Linked DNA regions of Thiocapsa bogorovii. The protein of the gene in region 1 interacts with the protein of each later gene in a pairwise test. Links are inferred from orthologs where the notes say so. Each region holds a gene or a part of one and is shown on either strand. Other genes may lie near its edges.

Region 1 (16,429 bases):
CCCCTACAAGGCGCGCTATGCGATCGAGACCGAGCAGCGCACCCTGCAGGAGGCCATCGAGGGCGCCGATATCTTCCTGGGACTCTCCGCAGCCGGCATCCTTAAACCCGAGTGGCTGATCAAGATGGCGGACGCGCCCATCATCATGGCGCTCGCCAATCCGGTCCCCGAGATTATGCCCGACTTGGCCCGTGCCGCCCGACCGGACGCGATCATCGCCACCGGGCGGTCGGATTTTCCGAATCAGGTCAACAACGTCCTCTGCTTCCCCTTCATCTTCCGGGGCGCGCTCGATTGCGGTGCCACCGAGATCAACGAGGCGATGAAGATCGCCTGTGTGAAGGCGATCGCCGATCTCGCCATGGCCGAGCCGTCGGATATCGTGCGCGCGGCGTATGGCGGGGGCGAGCTGACCTTCGGGCCCGAGTATCTGATTCCAAAACCCTTCGACCGGCGTCTCATGGAGAATCTGGCCCCCGCGGTCGCGCGTGCCGCGATGGAGAGCGGTGTCGCAACGCGACCGATCGCCGACCTGGACGCCTATCGCACCGCCATGCATCTCCGGGGCTATCGCACCGGGATGACCATGAAGCCCGTCTTCGATCAGGCGCGAGCCGCACCGAAACGCGTGATCTATGCCGAGGGCGAGGACGAGCGCGTCCTGCAGGTGGCTCAGCAGGCCATCCTCGAAGGGATTGCTCGCCCGATGCTGATCGGCCGTCCGGAGGTCATCGGAAACCGCTTGAAGGATCTGAGCCTCACCATGCGCCCGGAGCGTGATTTCGATCTGATCGTTCCGTGCGAAAACACCAACTTCGACACACACTGGCGGACCTTCTACGAGCGTGTCCAGCGACGCGGCTACGCGCCCGACGAGGCGCGCGAATACATCCGCAACGACCCCACGGTACTGGCCGCGACCATGGTCCGGTGCGGAGATGCCGATGCCATGATCTGCGGCGTCGTCGGACGCTTTGCGCGACACCTGAAACATGTCGAGGAGGTGATCGGCACCGCGCCGGGCGTGCGTCACTTGACCGCCATGAACGCCATCGTCCTGCCGGCGGGGCCGCTCTTCATCGCCGATACCTATGTACAGGCGGACCCGAGCGCCGAGGATCTCGCCGAGATCACCTTCCTGTGTGCGGCGCAAGTCCAACGTTTCGGGTTGCGCCCGAAGATCGCGCTGCTCTCGCACTCCAACTTCGGTAGTCACGAGTCCCCCGCCGCACGCAAGATGCAGGAAGCGATGCGACTGCTCCGCACCCGCGCTCCGAACCTCGAGGTCGAAGGCGAGATGCACGCCAACCTGGCACTGGACGCCGTCGTGCGCGAGGCGCGTTTCCCTGACTCGAAGCTGAGCGGTCGCGCAAATCTCCTGATCATGCCGAACCAGGACGCGGCCAACATCGCCTTCAACCTGCTGCGCACCATCAACGAAGGCGGCGCCTTCGGCCCGATGCTGCTCGGTGCAGACCGTGCCGCCCATATCGTGACGCCGAGCACCTCCGTACGAGGACTCCTCAATATGACAGCTTTGGCCGCGGTGCAGGCTGAGTGACCGAAACGGGTCATCAGATGACGACCTAGGTCATCCAAGACGGACCCGGGCATCGCGCATCGGTGTCCACCGCCCGCCTCGCAGGACGACTTCGGTTGCTGCCGAAGAAAGAACCGCCCGCCATTGGGCAGTTTTTTATTTTCATCGATTTCAGCGCTTTATATTCGTTCAACGCTGTACGGCAAACGATCTACGATACCGTCCGATCGGCGAGCCCGGCCCAGCGTCGCACGCAATCGAACATTGGCACGTCCACTGCGTATACGAAGGCGAAAGCAGAAACCACGAGTTGACAGGAGCCCAAGGGACTCGACAGGGACCAGGACGGTACCGCGCAGGAAGCACGCATGGAGCATCGGCGCGTCGGTCGCTAGAACCGGGCGACGCGCCCCCGAACAACGGCGATTGGAGTCATCGGAAACACGGTCAGAGGCGCCCCGAAGGGGACAGCTTCGCAGACGCCGAGGGACGCACACAACGTGACCGATCGGAGACGTGGTCCGAACCCACCCCGAACGGCGACATTCAGCCAAGCCAAGCAAGCACTCGGGGTCGGGTCCCCTCCTCCGCCCGCCTCCGACACTTAGGCCATCGTGATTCGCCAAGGCGAGCACGATGGCCTTTTTATTGGCTGATCATTGCGTTGAAAAACATCAGACGACGAATTGACCCGACGACGGCACAGAGCCGGAAACCGTCACCTCATGACAGGGTAGGTCAGAGTCGGTCCAGCGACCGGTCGCGTGGGGCCTGCCGGGCCGTGGATCACGCTCTGGCACGAAAACTGATATTCACGGGATGTGGGCAGTTTCAGGGATGTGAATCTGCCCTTTCAACGTTCGGGCTCGTGAGCAGGGAGTCCCAAGGCGGTTCCGCCGAGGACGCACAGCTCCTCGCGCACGGGTCCGGCGTAGGCCACTGCAACCGTCGGTTGCAGTGGCCGCCTCTCACCCGAATCGATACCTGTGGCGACGGGTCTTTAACGAGCAGACGCGGATTTCCCGCCCGCAAATTTCTGCCACAAGATCAATCCGACCAGCACCGCGACGGCGAGCACGGACATCATGAGCGCTGCGTCGTCCAGAAACGCGACGACGATGCCGCTGACGATCAGAAAGACACCGATGATCGACATCCGCGGATTGCCGTGAACCCCCGAGAGGAACGCCGTCAGGCCGAGCAGAAAGATGATCTGCAATCCGGTGAGCTCGGCGTTGAGGACATCCTTGAGCTGCGGCAGATAGAGGATCCAAACCAAGACAAACAGGGCGCCCCAATGCAGGATGGTCGTGATGATCAGACTTGTCCGCCCCTTGCCGTCATCGCCCACGCTGTTCCAGCCGATGGCCAGCGAGACCAGGCCGAAGACCGGGATCAGGATCTGCCAGTAGAGCAGCGCAAATTCCAACCGCATATCGGTGAAGGCGACGCCCGCGATCACAGCCACAAAGAGAAGAACATAGGGCCATTGCTCCAGCATGAGACGAGCGAGGCCGCTGCGCCGGCCATCGTCGGGTTGGGTCAGACTAGGTTGGTTTGCATTCGACACGTTTGAGTCTCCTAATGGTTGTCCTTCACGCGAGTCGCGGCTTGCATTGTACGAGGTCGACCCGCCTGCCGGCTGAACGCGCCTGCGAGGTCGGTTCCCGCACGCAGACCATGGTAGTACGTCCGCGGCCCGACGTCAGGCGAAGACTGTCCCGTTCGACCTTGAGCGGAGGACGCGCCGAACGGTATCCTCCCCGGCGTTTTGCCCGTTTCCAATCGCTGCCGAGCCGGCTCCGGCCGGCAGGACGCCATCGAGAGCCCCATGACGTCAGTCGACACCAGCAACACCGGGGGATGGAAGACAACGGCGCGCGAGCTCTCCAATCCAAGAGTGCTTTCGATGCTCTTTCTCGGCTTCTCCGCCGGGATCCCGCTTCTGTTGATCTTCTCCTCGCTCTCGCTGTGGCTGCGCGAGGCCGGCGTCGAGCGTCAGGCGGTGACCTTCTTCAGCTGGGCCGCACTGGGCTATTCCTTCAAGTTCGTCTGGGCGCCCTTGATCGACAAGTTGCCTCTGCCCTTGCTGACCCGTCGACTCGGACGGCGGCGCGCGTGGCTGCTGGTCTCGCAGCTCGCGATCATCTCCGCCATCGTCGGGATGGCACTGGTCGATCCGGCAACCGGCACCGGCCATGTCACGCGCATGGCGATCGCGGCCGTCCTGCTCGGCTTCTCGGCGGCGACCCAAGACATTGTGATCGACGCCTACCGGATCGAATCCGCCGCGCCGCGCTTGCAGGGGCTCATGTCATCGACCTATATCGCGGGCTATCGGATCGGGATGGTCGTCGCCGGTGCCGGTGCGCTCTATCTCGCCGCGCTCTTCGGATCCGAGGCGGGCAACTACAGCTTCCGCGCCTGGCAGCACACCTATCTGATCATGGCCTCCACCATGCTGATCGGGGTGCTGACGACACTGCTGATCCCCGAGCCCGAGACACGGCGTCCCGACGCCCATGTCTACAGCGCAACGGACTATCTGCGACTGGTCGGCGTCTTCCTTGTGGCCGCGACTGCCTTTGCCGGCGGGTTCTTCGTCTCCGCAGCGGCCTTCTCGTGGCTCAAGGCAGGGGCGGGCGGAGGACCCATCACCGGCTTTCTGCTGGAGACACTTCATTTCGCCGTGGCCGTTTCGGCTGCGGTCGCGGCCGGCTGGCTGTTGGTGGCGGCCGGGGCGGTGAACGCCGTGATGGCGCGTGAGACCTGGCTCGAGCCGGCACTGGATTTCTTCCGCCGCTACGGACTGAAGACCGCCCTACTCCTGTTGGCCCTGGTCGGGCTTTATCGGATCTCGGACATCGTCCTCGGTGTCATTTCCAATGTCTTCTATCAAGACATCGGCTTCTCGAAGCCGCAGATCGCGACCGCTGTGAAGACCTTCGGGGTCGTCGTGAGCATCCTCGGCGGGCTCCTCGGCGGGCTGATGGCAACCCGCTACGGGGTCATGCGGATACTCATGCTCGGGGCCATCCTGTCCGCGGCGACCAACCTCATTTTCGTTGTCTTGGCGCTCGCGGGACCTGAACTGACCTGGCTTTACATCGCTGTCGCAGCCGACAACCTCGCCGCTGGACTTGCCAGCGCGGCCTTCGTCGCCTTCCTGTCGAGCCTGACCAGCGTCTCTTTCACCGCCGTCCAGTACGCCATCTTCAGCTCGCTCATGACACTCTTGCCTAAGGTCCTGGGCGGTTATTCGGGCTCGATCGTCGACGGGATCGGTTATCCCGGTTTCTTCGTCTTTACGACCTTGATCGGCGTCCCGGTGGTGGTCCTGGTCTGGTTGGCCGGACGCAGCCTGGCGATCGACGATCGGGCACGAGAAGCCGCCGCCGCAGCCGTCGCGTGAGACCGAGTACCGCCGTGGACAACCGGAGCTGCTCGAACCACGACGCCCCCACGTTCGGGCTGCATGCCGGTGAATGTCCGGGGATTCCGGAATCCGATGGCGGAGTGCCCTGCGTTTGACCCTCCGATGGTGGTGTCGAGACGACCGCAACCTCATATAGGCGGGTTACGGGACAGGTGTCCGACGACAGGAGCCCTCGCATCTCATGGTTTTCTTGCTCCGGATCTTACCCTTGTTCATCGCGGCCGCCTTGATCGTGGGCTGCGCTCAATCCCCGACGAGACCGGCGCCCGAACGTCAGCCGGGCGAGGTCGTCGAGAGCGACAACGGCGCGCGCGCGGCAGAGCCGGAAACGGGCCTTGCCGGGAGTGATTCTGCCGCAGAGTCCGTAGACGCTCCGGCCACGGAACAGGCAAAGCGTTCTTTGACGATCCAGATCGGCAGCCAGTCGTTTATCTACGCGGAGGACGATCAAGTCGTCCGCACAGGCCCCATTTCTTCCGGACGCGAGGGGTACGGAACGCCTCGCGGCACCTTCTCGGTGCTCAGCAAGCAGAAGGACAAGGTCTCTTCCCGCTATACCAATCAGCTCGGCATGCAGGCCTGGATGCCCTACTCCATTCAATTCTACGGCCACTATTTTCTGCATGAGGGCTGGCTTCCGGGCTATCCGGATTCGCACGGCTGCGTGCGCGTCGGCGAGAAGGATGCGCGCTTCCTATTCGAGCGCATGAAGATCGGCGATCTTGTGAGCGTGGTCGACTGATCACACCCGCGTCCGCCGGATCCGGGGCCCCGCTGTATCTCGAAATTCGATCGTCCCCGATTGACCCATGCCCCGAGGGCGGCGAAGATCTCCAGCTGGATAGCTGATCGGTTCCATCGGATGACTCAACGCAACCTTCTACAGGCCTTCCTGCTCCTGACCATCGGCACCTGCGCCGGAATCGGCAGCGCACAGGAGATCAAGCTCGAGCTCAACAAGTTGGAGCCCCAGCCCGAGACGAAGGCCTGTCGCGCCTATCTGGTCTTCGACACCAGCGGCGGACCGGCGATCGAGGCGCTGCAACTGGATCTGATCCTGTTCGATCAAGCCGGGGTGATCGCTCGGCGGCTTGCCGTCGACACCGCACCTCTACGGGCGGCGAAGACCACCGTGAAGCTGTTCGATATTCCTGATCTCGACTGCACCGACATCGGTCGCATCCTGATCAACGAGGTGCTCGAGTGTCGCGATGCCGAGGGCCCGCACTCCGATTGCATCGAGCGCCTGACACTGTCGACGCGCGCCGAGACGCCTCTGGTAAAGTGACCGTAAATGCCGCGCCGCGCCGAGGCCAGCCCCGAGAAGAGACCCGATGTCTGAAACCGCGACCGCCGCCGCATTCGCCCCGCTAACCGCTGTAGGTTCCGAAATACCTGATCCGGTGGCGGCAACGGGATCCTGGCTCGGTATGATCGTACCGTCCCCGATCGCGACTGCGATTCCCGAGCCGCTGCGCGCACTGATCGACGCCGGTGGCCCGGTGATGCTGATCCTGGCTGCGATGTCGGTCTTCGCCCTGACCATCGTCCTGATCAAGCTCTGGCAGTTTTCTCGCTTGCGAAAGGGCGGCGCCGAGCGCGTCGAGAGCGCGCTGAACGACTGGCAGGCCGGTCGATGGGGCGAGGCGGTCGAGAGGCTCGCCCTCGCGGACAACCCACTCGCCGGGGTGGTTCGGACCGCTATGCTCGGCAGTCTTCACGCGAACGATCCGGCGGCTCTGCGCGAAGAGGTCGAACGCCGAGCTCAGGGGGTGATCACGGCCTTGCGTAGCCATCTACGCGGGCTTGAGGTGATCGCCAGCCTCAGTCCGCTGCTCGGTCTGCTGGGAACCGTGATCGGGATGATCGACGCCTTTCGCGCCCTCGAGGCGGCCGGAAATCAGGTCGATCCCTCGGTGCTGTCCGGTGGAATCTGGGTCGCACTGCTGACCACGGCCGCGGGACTGTCGGTCGCCATCCCGACCGTCGTCGCGCTGAATTGGCTCGAGCGCATCCTCGAAGGAGTGACGCGTCGCTTGGAGGATCAGGTGACCCGCGTCTTCACCGGAGGCCTGCAGCTCGACGGCCCGCTCGTGTCGTCACAACAACCGCCCGTTCTCGCGCCTCGGATCCGGCATGCGGTTTGAGTCGCCCGCACCCCGTCGCCGACTGATCGGCCTGACCCCGTTGATCGACGTGGTCTTCATCCTGCTCGTCTTCTTCATGCTCGCATCGAGCCTCATCAAATGGCAAGCTGTCGAGATGGGCGCGCCGGCCTCGGCGACCGCCGGGACCTCGTTGGTCGGCGCTTGGCTGGTGCGCGTGCGACCCGAGGGCCTGGATCTCAACGCGGAGGCGATCGCCGCCGCCGAGCTCTCCCGACGAGTCGCCTCGCGGATCGCCGAAGACCCGTCGCAACGGATCCTGATCCAGCCCGCGGCGGGCGTCAGCCTCCAGCGATTGGTCGACGCCCTGGATCTCCTGCGCGACGCCGGCGCAACAGACCTGACCCTCCTGCGCCTCTGAATCCCATGCGATTGAAACGGCCCAAACCAGCAGCCGACAGCGAGGCTAATCTGATCCCGCTGATCAATGTCGTCTTTCTGCTGCTGATCTTCTTCATGTTGGCCGGCCGACTCGCCCCGACCGACTCGGCCGCCTTGGCTCCCCCGCGCTCGGATAGCCCGCAGAGCGCACGCGCGACGCCGCTGATCCTGCTGGTCGACCGAACGGGACAGATGAGCCTCGACGGCGAGCTGCTCGAAGAGACGACCCTCGCCGAGCGGGTTGCCGAACGGCTCGCGAACGGCCCTCCGCACCTACAGATCAAGGCCGACGCGACCCTCGAAGCGCTTCGCGTGGTCGAACTGCTCGACCGGTTGCGCGCCGCCGGGGCCGAAGACATCGACCTTTTGACCTTGGCGCGAGAGGAGTGATGGAACTGCGACGTTATCAGTGGATGCTTGCGCTCCTCTTCGCCCTCGCTGTCCATCTCGCCCTCGCGAAGCTGCTCGAACCGGCTGCACCGATCGCAGTAAACGATCCCGGCATCCGCATCGCTCTCGGAGGGGCCGGGGCTGCCGGTGGCGAGGGCGCAGCAGATGGGATCGAGTCCATCGAGGCAAACATCCCCCCGGCCGCGACCTTGGAGGCGACCGCGATCCAGGCCATCGGCGCCTCCGCCCTCGTCACGGCCACCGAGACGATCCGGGCTGCCGAGCCCCAACCGCCTCCACCGATCACTGCCGTGGAGCCCGCGAGCCCGAAGCCGAAAGCCGAGAGCGTCCGCGCCCCTAAGACCCCGCCGGCACGAACCGCTCGGGCCGCCCCTGAGCCGAAACCCGAGAAGAGAGCCCAAACAACAAAGCCCCCAACGAGCGGCGCCAAGACAGCTTCCGTCGATGCGAAAGCGGCCGGCAAAGCCAGCGCCAAACCTGGCTCGGGCGGCGGAGACGCCGCATCAGCGGCCGGAGCGGGCAGCGGCGGAACGGCCGGAAAGGCTGACGGGGGCAAATCCAAAGACCGTTACTACGCACAGCTCGCAGCCTGGCTGGAGCGACACAAACGCTATCCATCCCAAGCCCGAAAGCTGCGCCAGGAAGGCATCGTCAGGGTCCGTTTCGTGATCGACCGCAACGGGAAGGTCATCTCACATCGCATTGAATCAAGCTCCGGCCATACTGCGCTCGACCGTGCCGCATCGGAGCTTTTGAGACGGGCATCCCCGATGCCTGCGATCCCGGCAAGCATGGGTCGGTCTAGGCTGGAGATCGTGGTACCGATCGCATATCGATTGCGATGAAGCGGTGAGCCCCGTCGCAATCACGGCGATGGCTCGGGGCAGCCACTCGGATCGATTGCGATGACGCGGCCTCGCCGCCGTCGCGCCGTTTGGTGTCCGACCTCAACGACCCAACTCACCGTCCGTCGGTTCAACCCAAGGAACACGACATGCAGTCCGTAAGGCCCATCCACCGTTGGTCGTGGCTTCTCCTCCTTGTTCTGGGCCCCTCCCTTTCCGGAGCCGCCTGCGAGCCGGGAGACGCCCTGACACTCCTGCATTTCAACGACTTCCACGGCCAGCTGGAGCCCTACACCGACCCGCGCGACGGAACCGAGCGCGGCGGCATCGCCCGCCTTGCCGCGACCGTCGCCGAGGTTCGGGCGGAAGATCCGAGCCGCCCGGTCGTGCTGTTGTTCGCGGGCGACCTCCTGCAAGGGACACTGACCTCAAGTCTCTTCCTAGGCGTGCCCGACCTGGTGCTGTTCGAGCGCATGGGTGTGGACGCCGCGGTCATGGGGAATCACGAGCTGGACTATGGTCAAGAGGTGTTCCGCGGTTTGACCGAAGAAGCCGCCTTCCCTTTCCTGACCGCCAATGTGGCGTCCGACCCGGAGCCGCTGCCGGTGCTGTCTTCCATCGTGATCGGACGGCCGGGTGAACCGAAGATCGCGGTCCTGGGACTCACCACACCGGAGCTGACCACCGCCACCCATCCGCGAAACATCGAGGGCATCAGCGTGGAAGAGCCGATCGCAGTCGCCGGACGCCTGCTGCCTGCGCTGAGGGAAGACGCCGATCTGGTGGTGGTCCTCTCACACATGGGAATCGCGGACGACCGCCGGCTGGCCGAATCCGTGTCCGGCATCGACCTGATCGTGGGCGGCCACACCCACAACCTCTACGAGACGCCGGTGTTGACGGATAACGTGCCCATCGTCCAGGCCGGCGAGCGCGGCGGCTGGCTGGGACGCATGGATTTCAGCTGTCTCGAGGGTCGACTCACGCCCGACGAGTACGCCTTGATTCCCATCGACGCCGCGAGCCCGGAGGATCCGGAGATCGCCGAAGAGGTCCAACGCATCACGCTGGACGCCGAGCGGGAGCTCAATAAGGAGGTGGGTCTCAGTGCGCAGGAGCTCAGCGCCTGGCGCGAGCTGATTCGTCGCGAAGAAGCCCCGTTCGGCAACTTCGTGGCCGATCTGGCCCGCGAAATCACCCTGGCGGATGTCGCCCTATTCAACGGGGGCGGCTTTCGGGCCAGCATCCCCGCCGGGCCCGTCACCCTCAAGTCGATCTATCAGGCCTTCCCCTTCCGAAACGAGCTGGTTTTGGGTGAACTGACCGGCGCTCGACTGCTCGCTGCGCTCGAGCGCAGCGCGGCGCTGGACCCGTCGGAGAACCCCGGCGGCTTTCTCCAGGTCTCCGGGGTGCGCAACATCATCGCGGACGGACGACTTGCGAATGCCACGATCGGCGACATCCCCATCGATCCCGCACGCCGCTATCGGATCGTGACCTCCGATTTTCTCGCGGCCGGCGGAGACGGCTACGCGATGCTCGCGGAGATGACCGAACCCGTCATGACCGGACGCCTGATTTCGGACATGGTGATCGAGGGTTTTCGCACCGATAGCCCGGTGAGCGTCGCAACAGACGGGCGGATCCTGCGACGCTGAATCGCTGCGCGCCGCCCGAGTGCGCCTGGCCCATCCCGCTCACGCTTGCCCCTTCACGCGGCCCGAAGACGCCGGCAACCGCGGTCCGGCGACATCCGCGCATTGAGCTTCGCACACGCAAAGACGGCTCCCTTGGTCTCGGCACTCCCCGCAACCCGCTCTCGGCATGTCGTCGGCAATGTGACCCACCGCACACTTCGTTCCACGCGCCGCCCTCGTCACCCGTGTTTTGACGCCTAGGTCGCAGAACCGCCCCTGCGTAGCTGGTTAACTCAGCTCAAAGGGTACCGGAGTCAACGAGGGGCTCAACCCGGGACAAACCATCCGATTCGGTTCCCGAGCCCTCGGAGCCCCTCCGACACGCGCTGAGTAGAGAGTGATTCCGAGACCCGGCCTCGTCACTCGAACCGACACGGGGAACGCCATGCGACGCACTCGGGCACTCCAAGTTCACCTTCGGACCGACATCTACCTCGGCCTAGTTCTGTTTGCGCAGCTCTTCCTTCTGCTCTTGTTGTCATCGGCAAGCGGCTTGTCCGGAGCCACGACCGGCAGCGAGGTCAAACTCGTATGGAATGCGGTGAACGACAGTCGGGTCGCTCGCTACGAGGTGCACTACGGGACCGCCAGCAAGACCTACGATTCGAACGTTCAAGTCACCACCGCATCGGCGACCGTCTCCGGCTTGGAGGGCGGCTCGCAATACTTCTTCGCAACGCGGGCATGCACGAGCGACGGGGAGCTCTGCAGCGCCTTCTCCAACGAGGTGAATGTCGATATTCCGGGGACGCCGCATTCGGCATCCGGGGTCGTGACCATGCGCGCGGCGGCGAATGCTCGATCCGCTCGGCGGTCGGCCTCGGTCGCCGCCGATAACACCCTCTCAGCAACTCGTCCGGCCATCGAGATCGGCGAGGTGGAGATCAATCAGGAATGGCAATGGGTCGAATTCCAGCGCGCGTTCGTAGACCCGGTCGTCGTGGTCAAGGCGTTGAGTAACTAAGACACCGAGCCGGCGATCGTCCGGGTCGACGCGATCAACGCCAACGGCTTCTCGATTCGCGTGCAGGAATGGGACTCTCTCGACGGCGCACACGACTTGGAAACGGTCTCGTACGTGGTGATGGAGCGCGGGCGCCATCAACTGGCCAACGGAGCTCAGATCGAGGCCGGATCGCTGATCACCGGAACGACGCTGGCCTTCCAACGCCAGACCTTCAGAGCGTCCTTTGCAGACGCCCCGGTTGTCTTCGCGAGCGTCGTCAGTTTCAACGAGAGCGATGCCGTGACGGCACGGTTGCACGCGATCGCGTCCGACGGCTTCGAGGTCGGACTGCGCGAGCAAGAGGCCAATAGCCAACGGCATCGACCCGAACGTGTCGACTTCATCGCCTGGGAGGCCTCCACGGGTGTCGTCGACGGGATGCGATACGAGGTCGGACGCACCGGACGCAACGTCGACCACGAGGCGCACAACCTGGTCTACCAAACCGCGTTCGTACGGCCTCCGGTGCTCGTCGCCGACATGCAGACGACACACGGCGACGATACGGCAGCCCTGCGGTGGGATAATCTGAACGTCGACTCCGTGGAGCTGCGGGTCCAAGAAGAGCAGTCGCGCGATCGGGAGAGGACGCACGTGTTCGAGGAGGTCGGTTACTTCGTCGCCGACGTCGAATAGGCCCCGCACCGAGCCCGTGCCCGATGTCGCAGCGCCTCCTTGGAGGCGCTGCGACTTTTCGTTATGAGAACGCGGCGCGGAACCGCTCCAGAAAGGTTTCGTATTCGGCCTCGGGCAGCAGGTTGATCCCGGCTGCCGCCTTGCGCCCACCGCCGGTCGGAAAACTGCGGCAGAGCGCGTCCGCCCCGTCCGGGCGCGCGAGCGGGGCACGGACACTGACGAGAAATCCGCCCCCGGCCAACCGTGTCAGCATGGCGTGAGCCTGCTCGGGCGCCTGCCCGGCCAGCTCGTTGGCGAAAACGCCGCTGGCGCGGCGGGACCAAGGCTCGGCCGGCAGGACAAAGAGACGATGCCGCTCGCTCTCGAACGCGGGGTCAACGGCACGGGCACGGGCCATATCGTCGGCATAGCCGTCACGCAAGGCCGCGAACGTCGGATCCTCGACGATGAAGGCCAAGGGATCTGCGTAGGGCTGCAAGCTGCGGAAAAGGACGTCCGGGGCAAACAAGAGGTCGTCTACCGTCTCACCGTAACCGTTGTAGTTGAGGTAGATACCGAGGTCGCGCAACAGCCCGAGCTCGCCTTCGGTCAGATCCAAAGGCTCAGCGGCACGACGCGCGGACGCGTCGAAGTTATCCCCGAAGGTCCCGACCACGGCCCACGCGCGTTGGGAACCCTGTAGATAGTCATCGACCAGCAGACTGGTCCCTTTGTCGGGCAGCGTCTCGATGTGAACGTCGAGCGACGGGTGGACCGGGATCTCGCCGGCAAAGTGGTGATCGAAATAGCGAATGCGCGCACCCTGCCCGAGCAAACGCTCGACCGCACTGCGATTCTTGTCGAACGAGATATCGAGCGCAGTCACCCGATCGCCGTCGACCGCCTCGACCCGATCGAGCAGGGCAATGTCGCGTTTGACCCCGGTGACCAGGATGCTCTCGATCGGCTCGGCCAGACGCAGCTGCTGCAGAGCACAGAGACCGTCGGCGTCGCCGTTGAAGACATCGTATTGACTCATCTGGAAAACCGTTTGCGTGCAGATGGATGTCAGATGATTATCCGCCCAATCGCCCGACCGGTCCAAATCCGCATCCGCCATTCATGACGCCTCGCAACGCCGTTCACGCCGAACACGGCTTTGCCGGCGTTGCTCGAGGCGTTCGTGATCGGTAGACTTTGCAATCCACTCAAGTCTCCGACGGGGTCGGGCCGCGTGGCGAGCCAACGGGCAGATTGTCCCGGGGAACTCAGCTCGCGATTCCGCCGATCCGACCCAACCTCTTTTCGAATCCTCTATTTGGAACCAACATGGCCATCGAGCAGACCCTGTCTATCATCAAGCCCAACGCCGTGGCGAAGAACGCCATCGGCGCCATTTTGAGCCGTTTCGAAGCCGCCGGGCTGCGCATCGTCGCCGCGCGAATGCTTCACATGAGCAAGGAACAGGCATCGGCCTTCTACGGGATCCACCAAGGCAAGCCCTTCTTCGACGAGTTGGTCGAATTCATGACCTCCGGTCCGGTGATGGTCCAGGTGCTCGAAGGGGAAGACGCGGTCGCGAAGAATCGCGACATCATGGGCGCGACCAACCCGGCCAATGCCGCGCCGGGCACCATTCGTGCGGACTTTGCCGATTCATTCACCGAAAACGCGGCACACGGCTCCGATGCCGTGGATACCGCGGCCGTCGAGATCGCCTTCTTCTTCCCGGAAGGCGTCTGCCCGCGCACCCGCTGAGGATCCCCGTGACCAACGCCGAGCTCAAGCCCAATGTCCTCGACCTGGATCTTGCCGACTGCGAGAGACTGGTGCTCGGGCTCGGTTTCAAGGCGTTTCACGGCCGCAGCCTCTTCAAATGGATCCACAAGCATGGCGTCGTCGATTACGACGCCATGACGGACCTCTCCAGGGCGTTGCGCGATGCACTGCGCGAGAGCGTCGAGATCCGACTGCCCCGAATCATCTACGATCAACCCTCGGCAGACGGAACCATCAAATGGATCATGGAACTGGAAGACGGCCAGCGCATCGAGACCGTCTTCATCCCGGAGGGACGCCGCACGACCATCTGCGTCTCCTCGCAGGTAGGGTGCGCGCTTAACTGCTCCTTCTGCGCCACCGCCACACAAGGCTTCAACCGCAACCTGACGGTCGGCGAGATCGCCGGTCAGATCTGGCATGCGACACGACAAATCGGCACCGCGCCTTCGAACGTCGTCATGATGGGCATGGGCGAGCCGCTGGCCAATTTCGATGCCGTCGTCAAGGCGATGGCGATCATGCAAGACGACTTCGCTTACATGATCGCGAAGACACGCCTGACGCTCAGCACCTCGGGCATCGTCCCGAATATCTACAAGCTGCGCGAGGTCAGCGACGTCTCGCTGGCCGTGTCGTTGCATGCGCCGAACGATACCCTGCGCGACCAGTTGGTGCCGATCAACCGCAAGTACCCGCTCGCCGAGCTGCTGCCGGCCTGCAAGGCTTACGTGGGTGCCGACAAACGCCGCCGCATCACCTGGGAGTATGTGATGCTCGACGGCATCAACGACAGCCTAGCGCATGCCAAGCAGATGATCCGCTTGCTCGAGGGGATCCCGTCGAAGGTCAACCTGATCCCGTTCAACCCGTTCCCCGGCAACCAGTACGGCACCTCGCCGCCCGAACGCATCGAGGCCTTTCGCGCGCGCCTCGCCGGGGCCGGCATCTTCACCATGACCCGCAAGACACGCGGCGACGAGATCGCCGCTGCCTGCGGACAGCTCGTTGGGCGGGTCGAGGATCGCACCCGTCGGCTCGGGCGCGTCGCGGTCCCGATTCCGTCGGAGAGCCCATTGGACGGCAGTTTCCGGGCCGGGAAGGCGGCGAACTCATGACGAGTCATCTCGCCGTCCGCCTCGTCACGCATGCCGTCATGGTCCCGAGCGCGCTCTGTTTGGGCTTGTTCGGCTGCGCGAGCAAAGCCAACCGACAAGACACCGACCCGCTCGGGCTGGATCCGCAGGACAGCCCCGCCACCCTCTACGTCGAAATGGCCGAGGAGTACTACAATCGCGGCCAGACCGAGGTCGCCTTCCGTCGCGCCCAACAGGCGATCGAGGCCGACAGAAAGAATCCCAAGGCCCACGTGTGGCTCGCCTTCATGTACGAGGAGATGGGCAAGCCGGACCTCGCGGCGACGCACTACGAGCGCGCCGTCAAGCTCGCCCCGAACAACTCGGATGTCCTCTACGCGTTCGGGGCCTATCAGTGTCGACAAAGACACTACGCAGAGGCGGACGTCTACTTCAAAAAGGCACTTGAGAATCCACTCTACGCAACGCCTTGGGTCGCGATGACCAACGCAGCCACTTGTGCGAGCAGTGCCGGTGACGCGGCCAAGGCGGAACGCTACTATCGCGCTGCGGTCGGCGCCAACCCGGGTTTCGGCCCGGCGCTGGTGAAGCTCGCGGAGATCGAGCTCAAACGCGGCAACATGCAGGGGGCGAAGCTCTATCTGGATCGCTTTTTCGAGCCGACGACCTTGCGCACCCCGGCAACGGCCCGCGAGGCACTCGCCGCCGCGGTCACAACCGAACGCGCACTAGGTAACCGAGCCCGCGCAGCCGAGTACGAGAAGGCGTTGCGCGCGAGCTTTCCCGATACACCCGAGACCCGCGAGCTGTAGGGACCTCACGAGTGACTAACCAGACACAATCCACCGACCCGAACGACCAGAACGTAGTCGAGTTCGGCGATAGCCCGGGGCGACGCCTCCGGGTCCAACGCCAATCGCGTGGCCTGGCGATCGAGCGGATCGCGACACAGCTGCACCTCAAGCCCGAGGTCATCGAGTCGCTCGAACAGGACCGATTCGACCTCTTGCCCGGCCCGGTCTTCGTCACCGGCTATCTGCGTAACTACGCGCGTGCGCTCGGGCTCGACCCGGCACCTCTGATCGCGGCCTACCAGTCCCATGCCGAAAGCACGGACGCCGTCTTGCCGTCACGCCGTATGTCGGGCTCGGGCGCGGGCTCGGAGCTCGATTCGGGCGGAACCCGCATTCTGGTGCGCCTTGTCAGTTTTGCCCTGGCGGCTGCAGTCATCGCCGTAATCGCGCTCTGGTGGCACGATCGACCCGAGGTAGCGCCGGAGCTCGAGACTGAAACGGCCGGAGTCGAGCCGGACGAGATCGCGCTCGATCCGGCGTCTAATTCGGTGGATGCAAGCGTCTCCGGCGCCGATGCCGAAACAGCTGACACAGCGTCCGAGCCGGCCGACCGGACGGACCGAACGAGCGCCGATTTTTCCGAGACCTCGGAGCCTCCGCCCG
Region 2 (7,407 bases), 530 kb from region 1 along the record:
CGCCAAGCTGGACCTCTTCTCCGACACCATGGCCGACTACAACGGCACTGTCGGCTTCCAGGATCTGCGTGTGGATAACGCGATTGCCTATATCAGCCCGAGCCTCGCAGGCTTCCAGCTGATGGGTGCGGTGCATGCGGGCGGCGGCTCGACCGTCATCTCGTCGAACGGAAATATCTTCGCCGACAGCATCGCTGAAGGCTACTCGATTGCCGGTATCTACAGCAACGGCCCGTTCTATCTCTCGGCCGCTTACGAGGCGTTGGGCAACGACCTCTATATGGACTCCACCACGGTCCTGCTCGGCGACCCGATCGCCATCGATCCGGTCACGGGTGACCCGATCGCCAACCCGAACTTCGTCGGCGACGATTTCAGCAAGTGGCGTATCGGTCTGGGCTTGCTCGACTGGAACGGCTTCACGTTGACCGCCATCTACGAGAATCAGGACAACCTCCCGGCCGGCCAATTGTGGGCTCAGAATGGCGGCGTCGGTTTTCCTGTTCCGGAGCAGAAGGAGCTGTGGCAGGTCCAAGCCGGCTACGCCTTCGGCAACAACATGGTCAAGGCCATGTACGGCAGCGGCAACAACGACAACGACTTCGAAGCGAGCTTCGACAACGTCGATACCTTCAAGAATTCGCTTGAAGGCGATTATTACACCTGGGCGATCGGCTTCGATCACAACTTCAGCAAGCGGACCAAGGCCTACGTGCTGTACACGCAGGTCGACAGCGACGACGCGGACGTGATCAACGGCGCGCAGTGGGACGGCTTCTCGCTGGGTATGATGCACAGCTTCTAAGCCGATATCGGCTTGGCATGGAACGCACGACGGGGCCTTCGGGCCCCGTTTTTTTGTGGCTTGAACCGCGCCAGCTCCGACGACCGTCGGAGCTGGCGCGGTTCAAGCTATTAAAAAATATCAAATTCTAAACCGCGTCTCACCGAGAGCGAGGACATCTCCGAAGCCAAACGCACACTAAAAACGACGCATGTCGCTCTGGACGCGGTTTAGGGCCAGAAGGCCGAGCTCAGAAGCTCATCCTGTCGAAAGAGGCATCGAGGCGGAAAGCTGCTCGAAGGCAAGCCGGTCTCGTCGATCGCCGATTCCAACGCCTTGGGGTACGCCTGCTCGATCATCTCGGGGATTCGCTGCGCAAGACTCGGGCTCTCCGCGAGGATGTCTTCGATCTCTTGACGGGCGTTCCGGATCGAGCGCCGCCATGAAGGGCCGCGTCTGGCCGGTTGCTCTTGCCATGTCAGGAGGTGCAGGAGCAAGACGCGCAGATGGCTCGCAAGTGCACGTTTTTCACTCCTTCCCATATCCTCCAGCTCCTCGGCGATGTTCTCCACGTCCAGGCTGTCGAAACGTCTTTCCCTCAACAAGCGCGCATTCGCGAACGCCCAAGCGACGAGGTCCTCCCCGTATACGGGCGCTTCGGGTTCATGAGCCGACTTCAGATTTCGTTGGCGCGCCATCGCGGTCGCCTCTCCTCTTGTTGACTCCGAGATAAAGTTCTCTTTCAGAATCCTAAACCGCGTCAGCTCGGAGTTTCCAGGTTCCGACCGAGGCAGCTCCAATCCAAGAACGACTCACGCCGCTCCGGACGCGGTTTAGTTAGGCCCGCAGCGTCTTGGGCCCGCCCGGGGTTCCCAAAATCAACACATCGGCCGGACGCAGGGCAAAGATCCCGACGGTGACCACGCCCGCGATATTGTTGATGGTTTGTTCCAGTTTGGCGGGCTCCATGATCTCCAGATGCTGCACGTCCAGGATCAGGTTGCCGTTGTCGGTCACGAAACCGTCGCGCCAGACCGGGGTACCGCCCAGTTGGACCAGCTCACGCGCAACATAGCTGCGCGCCATCGGAATCACCTCGACAGGCAGCGGGAAGGCACCCAGGACTCTGACCAGCTTGCTCTCGTCGGCAATACAGACGAACTGCCGGCTCGCCGCAGCGACGATCTTTTCGCGGGTGAGCGCACCGCCGCCGCCCTTGATCAACTGGAGCTGCGCGTTGGACTCGTCCGCCCCGTCGACATAGAGCGAGAGCTCGCCGACGGCGTTGAGGTCGTAGACCGGGATCCCGTGCCCCTTGAGTCGTTCGGTCGAGGCGACCGAGCTGGACACAGCACCCTCGATGCGCCCCTTGATGCCGGCGAGCGCATCGATGAAGTGATTCACGGTCGAGCCCGTACCGACCCCGATAATGCCGTCCTCGACATAGGCAAGTGCAGCCTCGGCGGCCTGTTTTTTCATGGCGTCTTGTGTGTTCATGTGTACTCCGGTGTGTTGGTCTAGTGTGAGGCGTTAAACCGCGCTCGGAGCGGCGTGCGATGTATTTGGATGGGATCGGTCCCGGCAGGCTTGACGGCCGCCGGAGTCGGCGCGGTTTAAGAGATTAAAAAATTTACTATTTCAAACCGCGTCCCCGTTAAGGGCCGTAGATGCAGCGATCGTCGAACACGCTCGCAAACGAGCATCTCGCGCTGGACGCGGTTTAGCTTCCAGCCGCCGTCGGCTCAGCGCCGACCGTTGGTTGTGCCTTGCGCGGATCGGTAAAACCTGCCCTTTTGCCGCTCCGGCAGTATCATACCAGAGCCCAGAAACCCCACAGATCCGTCCGGCGTGACACCGCGCTGAGAGTGAGATGCTTCGTTTCGAGTGCGTCCAATGCCGAGTGTCCCTCCGGCCCTCGGTGGAGATACGGTATAAAGGTTCGTATTCTTGAAGTTCTAAACCGCGTCGGCTCCGACGCTCCTGTATTCACTCAACACGACTCCAATCCAAGAACAATGCATATCACTCCGGACGCGGTTTAGATGCCCGACGCCTATATCGAACGGATCCTGCGTGCTCGCGTCTACGATGTCGCGCACGAGACACCCCTCACTCACGCGCCGCAGCTCTCCGCGCGGCTCGACAACGCGGTCTTTCTCAAGCGCGAGGACTTGCAGCCCGTGTTCTCGTTCAAGCTGCGCGGGGCGTACAACAAGCTGATCCATCTGGATCCGGAGGTGCGCGCGCGCGGCGTAATCGCGGCCAGTGCAGGCAATCACGCACAAGGGGTTGCGCTCGGTGCAGCCAAGCTGGGGGTGCCGGCCACCATCGTCATGCCGCGGACAACGCCGGCCATCAAGGTACGCGCGGTGCGTCGTCTCGGCGGCAAGGCCGTTCTGCATGGAGACTCCTACGACGAGGCCTTTGCCCATGCGATGACCTTGGTCGAGGAGAAAGGACTGACCTTCCTGCACCCCTTCGATGACCCCGACGTCATTGCCGGTCAGGGGACGATCGGGATGGAGATCCTGCGCCAGCATCCGGTCCCGCCCTACGCGATCTTCGTCCCGGTGGGCGGCGGCGGACTGATCGCGGGCGTGGCGGCCTACGTCAAATGGCTGATGCCGGAGGTGCGCATCATCGGCGTGGAGCCGCAGGATGCGCCCACGCTGCACGCGGCGCTCGCCGCGGGGCGGCGCGTGGAGCTTGCCCAGGTCGGACTGTTCGCCGACGGCGTGGCCGTGAAGCTCATCGGCGAGGAGACCTTTCGCGTCGCCCGAGAGCGTGTCGACGAGGTGGTTCTCGTAAGCACCGACGAGATCTGCGCCGCGGTCAAAGACATCTTCGACGACACCCGCGGGATCGCCGAGCCGGCCGGTGCGCTTGCGGTTGCCGGCATGAAGCGGTATGTCGAGACACACAAGATCAAGGGCGAGCATCTGATTGCGATCGAGAGCGGCGCCAACGTCAACTTCGATCGACTGCGTCATATCGCCGAGCGGGCCGAGCTCGGCGAGCGGCGTGAAGCCCTGCTTGCCGTCGAGATCCCCGAGCGTCCCGGCAGCTTTCTGGCCTTCTGCCGCGTGATCGGGCGGCGCCAGATCACCGAGTTCAACTATCGCTATTCGGATGCGGTACGGGCGCAGGTCTTCGTCGGTGTCGAGCTAGCGCGCGCCGACGAGGAACGCGCCGAGCTGATCGGCCGCCTCGTGGAGAAAGGCTTCGGCGTGCTCGACATGACCGAGAACGAGACGGCGAAGCTGCACATCCGATACATGGTGGGCGGGCACGCCGAAGGGATCGAGAGCGAAACGCTGGTGCGGTTCGAGTTTCCGGAGCGCCCGGGCGCGCTGCTGGATTTTCTCTCGGCCCTCGGGAAGCGTTGGAACATCACCCTGTTTCACTACCGCAACCACGGCGCTGCCTACGGACGGGTCCTGATGGGCGCGCAGATTCCGCCGCACGAAACGGATGCCTTCCGCGAGGCGCTCGATACCCTGGGTTATCAGTACTGGGAAGAGACCGAGAATCCGGCCTATCGGCTGTTTGCCGGATCTAAACCGCGCTCGGAGTGATGTGCGAGGTTACGGCATGAGCACTGCATCTTCGCGAACAACGGACTCGGCGGGGCGCGGTTTAGATGATGAAAAGGCCATCTAAACCGCGCCAGCTCCGACGGTGGTCGGAGCTGGCGCGGCCAATTCACTCCAACTCATTACGCACACTGCACCGGGCGCGGTTTAAGGGGTTACCCGGAAATGGCGATACCCGTCGGTTGGGCAAAGCGCAGCGTGCCCAACCTCCTGCTTCCTGAACTCACTTTAAATCGCGCCGCGCAAAGGGGGCAGGCTCAAGAAGAAACCGAGCGGATCTCCACACCCGATTTATCGCTCGGGTCGCGATTTAAACGCGATTTAAAATAGATTCGCCGTTCGGTCACGACGGCGTCGAGCGGGACATCCCAGGGGTGAGGCTCGATCCTCTCGATGCGCTGGCACTCATGGGCCAAACCGATCAGTCGGGGCCGTCGCCAGGATCGCGGGGGCTTCAGATAGGCCAGGGTGCGGTCGTAGTAGCCGCCGCCCATGCCGATACGATTGCAGGCGCTGTCGAATCCCACCAGCGGAACCAGGATCAGGTCGAGATGGCGAGCCGGGCGGATGTGGCGGCCGCGCCGCGTCGGTTCGGGGATGCCGAAACGATTCGAGCGCATCGTCTCGCCGATGATCCAACGCACAAAGCGAAGTTTGATGCTGGATCGGTGCCCGATGCTTCCGCTCAAGACCGGAAGATAGACCGCTTTTCCGCCCTCGCGTGCGTCGTTCAGCAAGGGGCCTGGGTCGAGCTCGCCGTCGGCCGGCCAATAAGCCGCGATTCGGCGGGCGCGTCGGTAGCGATGTTCGCGACGAAGCAGTCGAGCAACGAGATGCGCATGCTCACGCTGGGTCTGGCGGCACAATGCTCGCCGACTCGCGCGCAAGTCTTGGCGAAGATGTTTCGGGTGGGTCATGGCGGGAATGGAAGGGACACCCCCCGCCTGTGCCGTTGCAGGCCTTTTGTTCTTGAACCAAGAGGTTCAAGTGGGAACACTCGGCTCGGCTTCAGGCTACCCGCTCGAAGACGGACATGCACAACGGCCTCGCTTCTATGTCCCCAGGGCAGCGATTAGGCTCAAGAAAATACCCAGGCCACGATCGGACACTGCAGGGGATGTCTGAGACAGAAGGCTATACCCTTTCGCCTGACGCGTCCAGCGCCTGTTCGCCTGCCAGCGCTTGCGCGACTCGCTCCTGCAGGAGCGCGAGCCGCGGGTCAAGCTCGCCGCTATCGACACCGCGGGCTTTCTGAAGCTGAAACAGATCGTGGGCGATATTCAGGGCCGCCATCACGGCGATGCGATCGGTACCGATGACGCGACCGGTTTTGCGGATTTCGCGCATCTTGCCGTCGAGCATCCGTGCCGATTCGCGCAGCCCGTCTTCTTCGTGCGGCGCGCAAGCGATGCGGTAGTCCTTGTCGAGGATCCTGATGTTGACCTGAATCGGCTCGTCGCTCACAGACTCTCCTCCATCGCGCGCAACCGCGACAACATGGCCTCGACTCGGCTGCGTGCTTGCTCGGTCTTTTCGATCAGCTCGCCGCGCTCCGCAACCAGGCTCTCTTGGCGAGAACGCAGGGATTTGTTTTCATCGCGCAGGCGCTGGTTGAGGCGGATCAACGCCTCCACCTGTTGCTCCAATTGGTCGAGGTCGAAATGTGCCAAAGTCCACGACTCCGTTGAATTTCGTCGCACTATAGAAGGCGTGCGGAGGGCGGTCAATCGCAAGGGACCGCATGTTATTATCGAATGCCGTTCGGGCGCTCGCTCTCCCGGCTCTCGTCCCCGTTCACCGCCCTGTTTTCTCAAGAGGAGGTCGCCACGAATATCGACGACGATCGGCTTGCCCGTTATTTGGCGGCGGGTGCACTCTGCGCAACGCCCAGCGAGGCACATGGCATCCTCTGTGGCCTGATGTGCGGCGGCGATGCCGACCCCGAGTCTACTTGGTTGCAGCAGCTCTCGCTCGCCCCCGAGGCGGACGACCTGCAGATCGACGGGGGGCGCGAGGCCCTATCGGAGCTGGCAAGACTGACACGCGAGGAGCTCGAGGCGTCCGAATTCGGCCTCACGCTGTTCTTGCCCGACGACAGTCGACCCCTTGCAGAACGGGCGACGGCCCTCTATGACTGGGTTCGCGGGTTTCTGTACGCCTGGGGCACGCTCGACCCTGCCGCAGCGCAGCCCTCTGCCGAGACGAACGAGATTCTGCGTGATTTTACGGACGTGACCCGAATGGATCTCGACCGACTCGACGACGACGAGCAAAACGAAGAGGCATTGACCGAAGTGAGTGAATTCATCCGGGTTGCGGCGATGACGATCTATCTGGAGCGCGTCCTCGCGCGCGCTCGTCAGCCCGAATCATGACGGCGGCCGAGTACAAACGACGCCGCCGCGCCCTGGCTAAAGCGATCGGCCCGAACGGCATCGCAATCGTTCCGGCCGCGCGCGAGGTCGTGCGCAACCGCGATGTGCATTACCCCTTTCGCCAGAATAGCGACTTCGTCTACCTGACCGGCTTTGCCGAACCCGAGGCCTTTGCCGTGATTGCGCCGAAACGCAAAGACGGCGAGTACGTGTTGTTTTGTCGACCTCGCGATCCGGAGCGCGAGCAGTGGGATGGCCGGCGCGCCGGTGTCGAGGGTGCGACGGCGGATTTCGGGGCCGATCAGGCGTATCCGCTGGGCGAGATCGATACGGTCATGCCGACCCTGATCGACGGTCGCGAGCGGCTGTATTTTTCGATCGGCAGCGATGCGGCGCTCGACGCTCGGGTCATGGGCTGGATCAACCGGGTTCGCGCGAACATCCGCGCCGGTGCCTCCGCGCCCGAGACCTTCGTGACCATCGAGTCGGTCCTGCACGAGATGCGGCTGCGCAAGAGCACGTCCGAGATCAAACAGATGCGCCGAGCCGCGGAGATCTCGGCCGCGGCCCACCGGCGGCTGATGCAGATCTGCGAGCCCGGCATGAACGAGTCGCGGCTCGAGACCGAGTTCCACCACGTCTGCGCCGCTTCGGG

What was found.
Region 2: the proteins of ndk (region 1) and LT988_RS14125 interact in binary tests that used the Escherichia coli proteins (3 or more experiments, as listed by UniProt). The link is inferred for Thiocapsa bogorovii from one-to-one orthologs.

What each region holds. Positions count from the first base shown.
Region 1 is NZ_CP089309.1:3,644,855-3,661,283, reverse strand. What follows is about bases 12,261-15,139. They hold ndk (nucleoside-diphosphate kinase), read left to right. Parts: upstream 12,261-13,425; coding sequence 13,426-13,854; downstream 13,855-15,139. Other genes in these bases: pilW (type IV pilus biogenesis/stability protein PilW), read left to right, coding at 14,990-15,139; rlmN (23S rRNA (adenine(2503)-C(2))-methyltransferase RlmN), read left to right, coding at 13,863-14,993; LT988_RS16330 (acetyltransferase), read right to left, coding at 12,261-13,135. In the rest of the region: LT988_RS16390 (NADP-dependent malic enzyme), read left to right, coding at 1-1,561; LT988_RS16385 (hypothetical protein), read right to left, coding at 2,541-3,110; LT988_RS16380 (AmpG family muropeptide MFS transporter), read left to right, coding at 3,372-4,952; LT988_RS16375 (L,D-transpeptidase), read left to right, coding at 5,158-5,718; LT988_RS16370 (Tat pathway signal sequence domain protein), read left to right, coding at 5,839-6,264; LT988_RS16365 (MotA/TolQ/ExbB proton channel family protein), read left to right, coding at 6,407-7,123; LT988_RS16360 (ExbD/TolR family protein), read left to right, coding at 7,113-7,502; LT988_RS16355 (ExbD/TolR family protein), read left to right, coding at 7,508-7,912; LT988_RS16350 (energy transducer TonB), read left to right, coding at 7,912-8,778; LT988_RS16345 (bifunctional metallophosphatase/5'-nucleotidase), read left to right, coding at 8,928-10,436; LT988_RS16340 (fibronectin type III domain-containing protein), read left to right, coding at 10,861-11,439; LT988_RS16335 (hypothetical protein), read left to right, coding at 11,536-12,117; more of LT988_RS16330, read right to left, coding at 12,179-12,260; more of pilW, read left to right, coding at 15,140-15,784; LT988_RS16310 (RodZ domain-containing protein), read left to right, coding at 15,796-16,429. UniProt on the Escherichia coli protein: Major role in the synthesis of nucleoside triphosphates other than ATP. The ATP gamma phosphate is transferred to the NDP beta phosphate via a ping-pong mechanism, using a phosphorylated active-site intermediate.
Region 2 is NZ_CP089309.1:3,115,700-3,123,106, reverse strand. The notes cover bases 3,440-6,430. They hold LT988_RS14125 (5-formyltetrahydrofolate cyclo-ligase), read right to left. Parts: upstream 5,244-6,430; coding sequence 4,635-5,243; downstream 3,440-4,634. Other genes in these bases: LT988_RS14105 (UPF0149 family protein), read left to right, coding at 6,132-6,430; LT988_RS14110 (TIGR02449 family protein), read right to left, coding at 5,838-6,047; LT988_RS14115 (cell division protein ZapA), read right to left, coding at 5,512-5,841; ilvA (threonine ammonia-lyase, biosynthetic), read left to right, coding at 3,440-4,359. Also shown: LT988_RS14145 (porin), read left to right, coding at 1-805; LT988_RS14140 (DUF29 domain-containing protein), read right to left, coding at 1,015-1,482; ribose-5-phosphate isomerase RpiA, read right to left, coding at 1,622-2,281; more of ilvA, read left to right, coding at 2,827-3,439; more of LT988_RS14105, read left to right, coding at 6,431-6,752; pepP (Xaa-Pro aminopeptidase), read left to right, coding at 6,749-7,407. UniProt on the Escherichia coli protein: Involved in the removal of 5-formyltetrahydrofolate.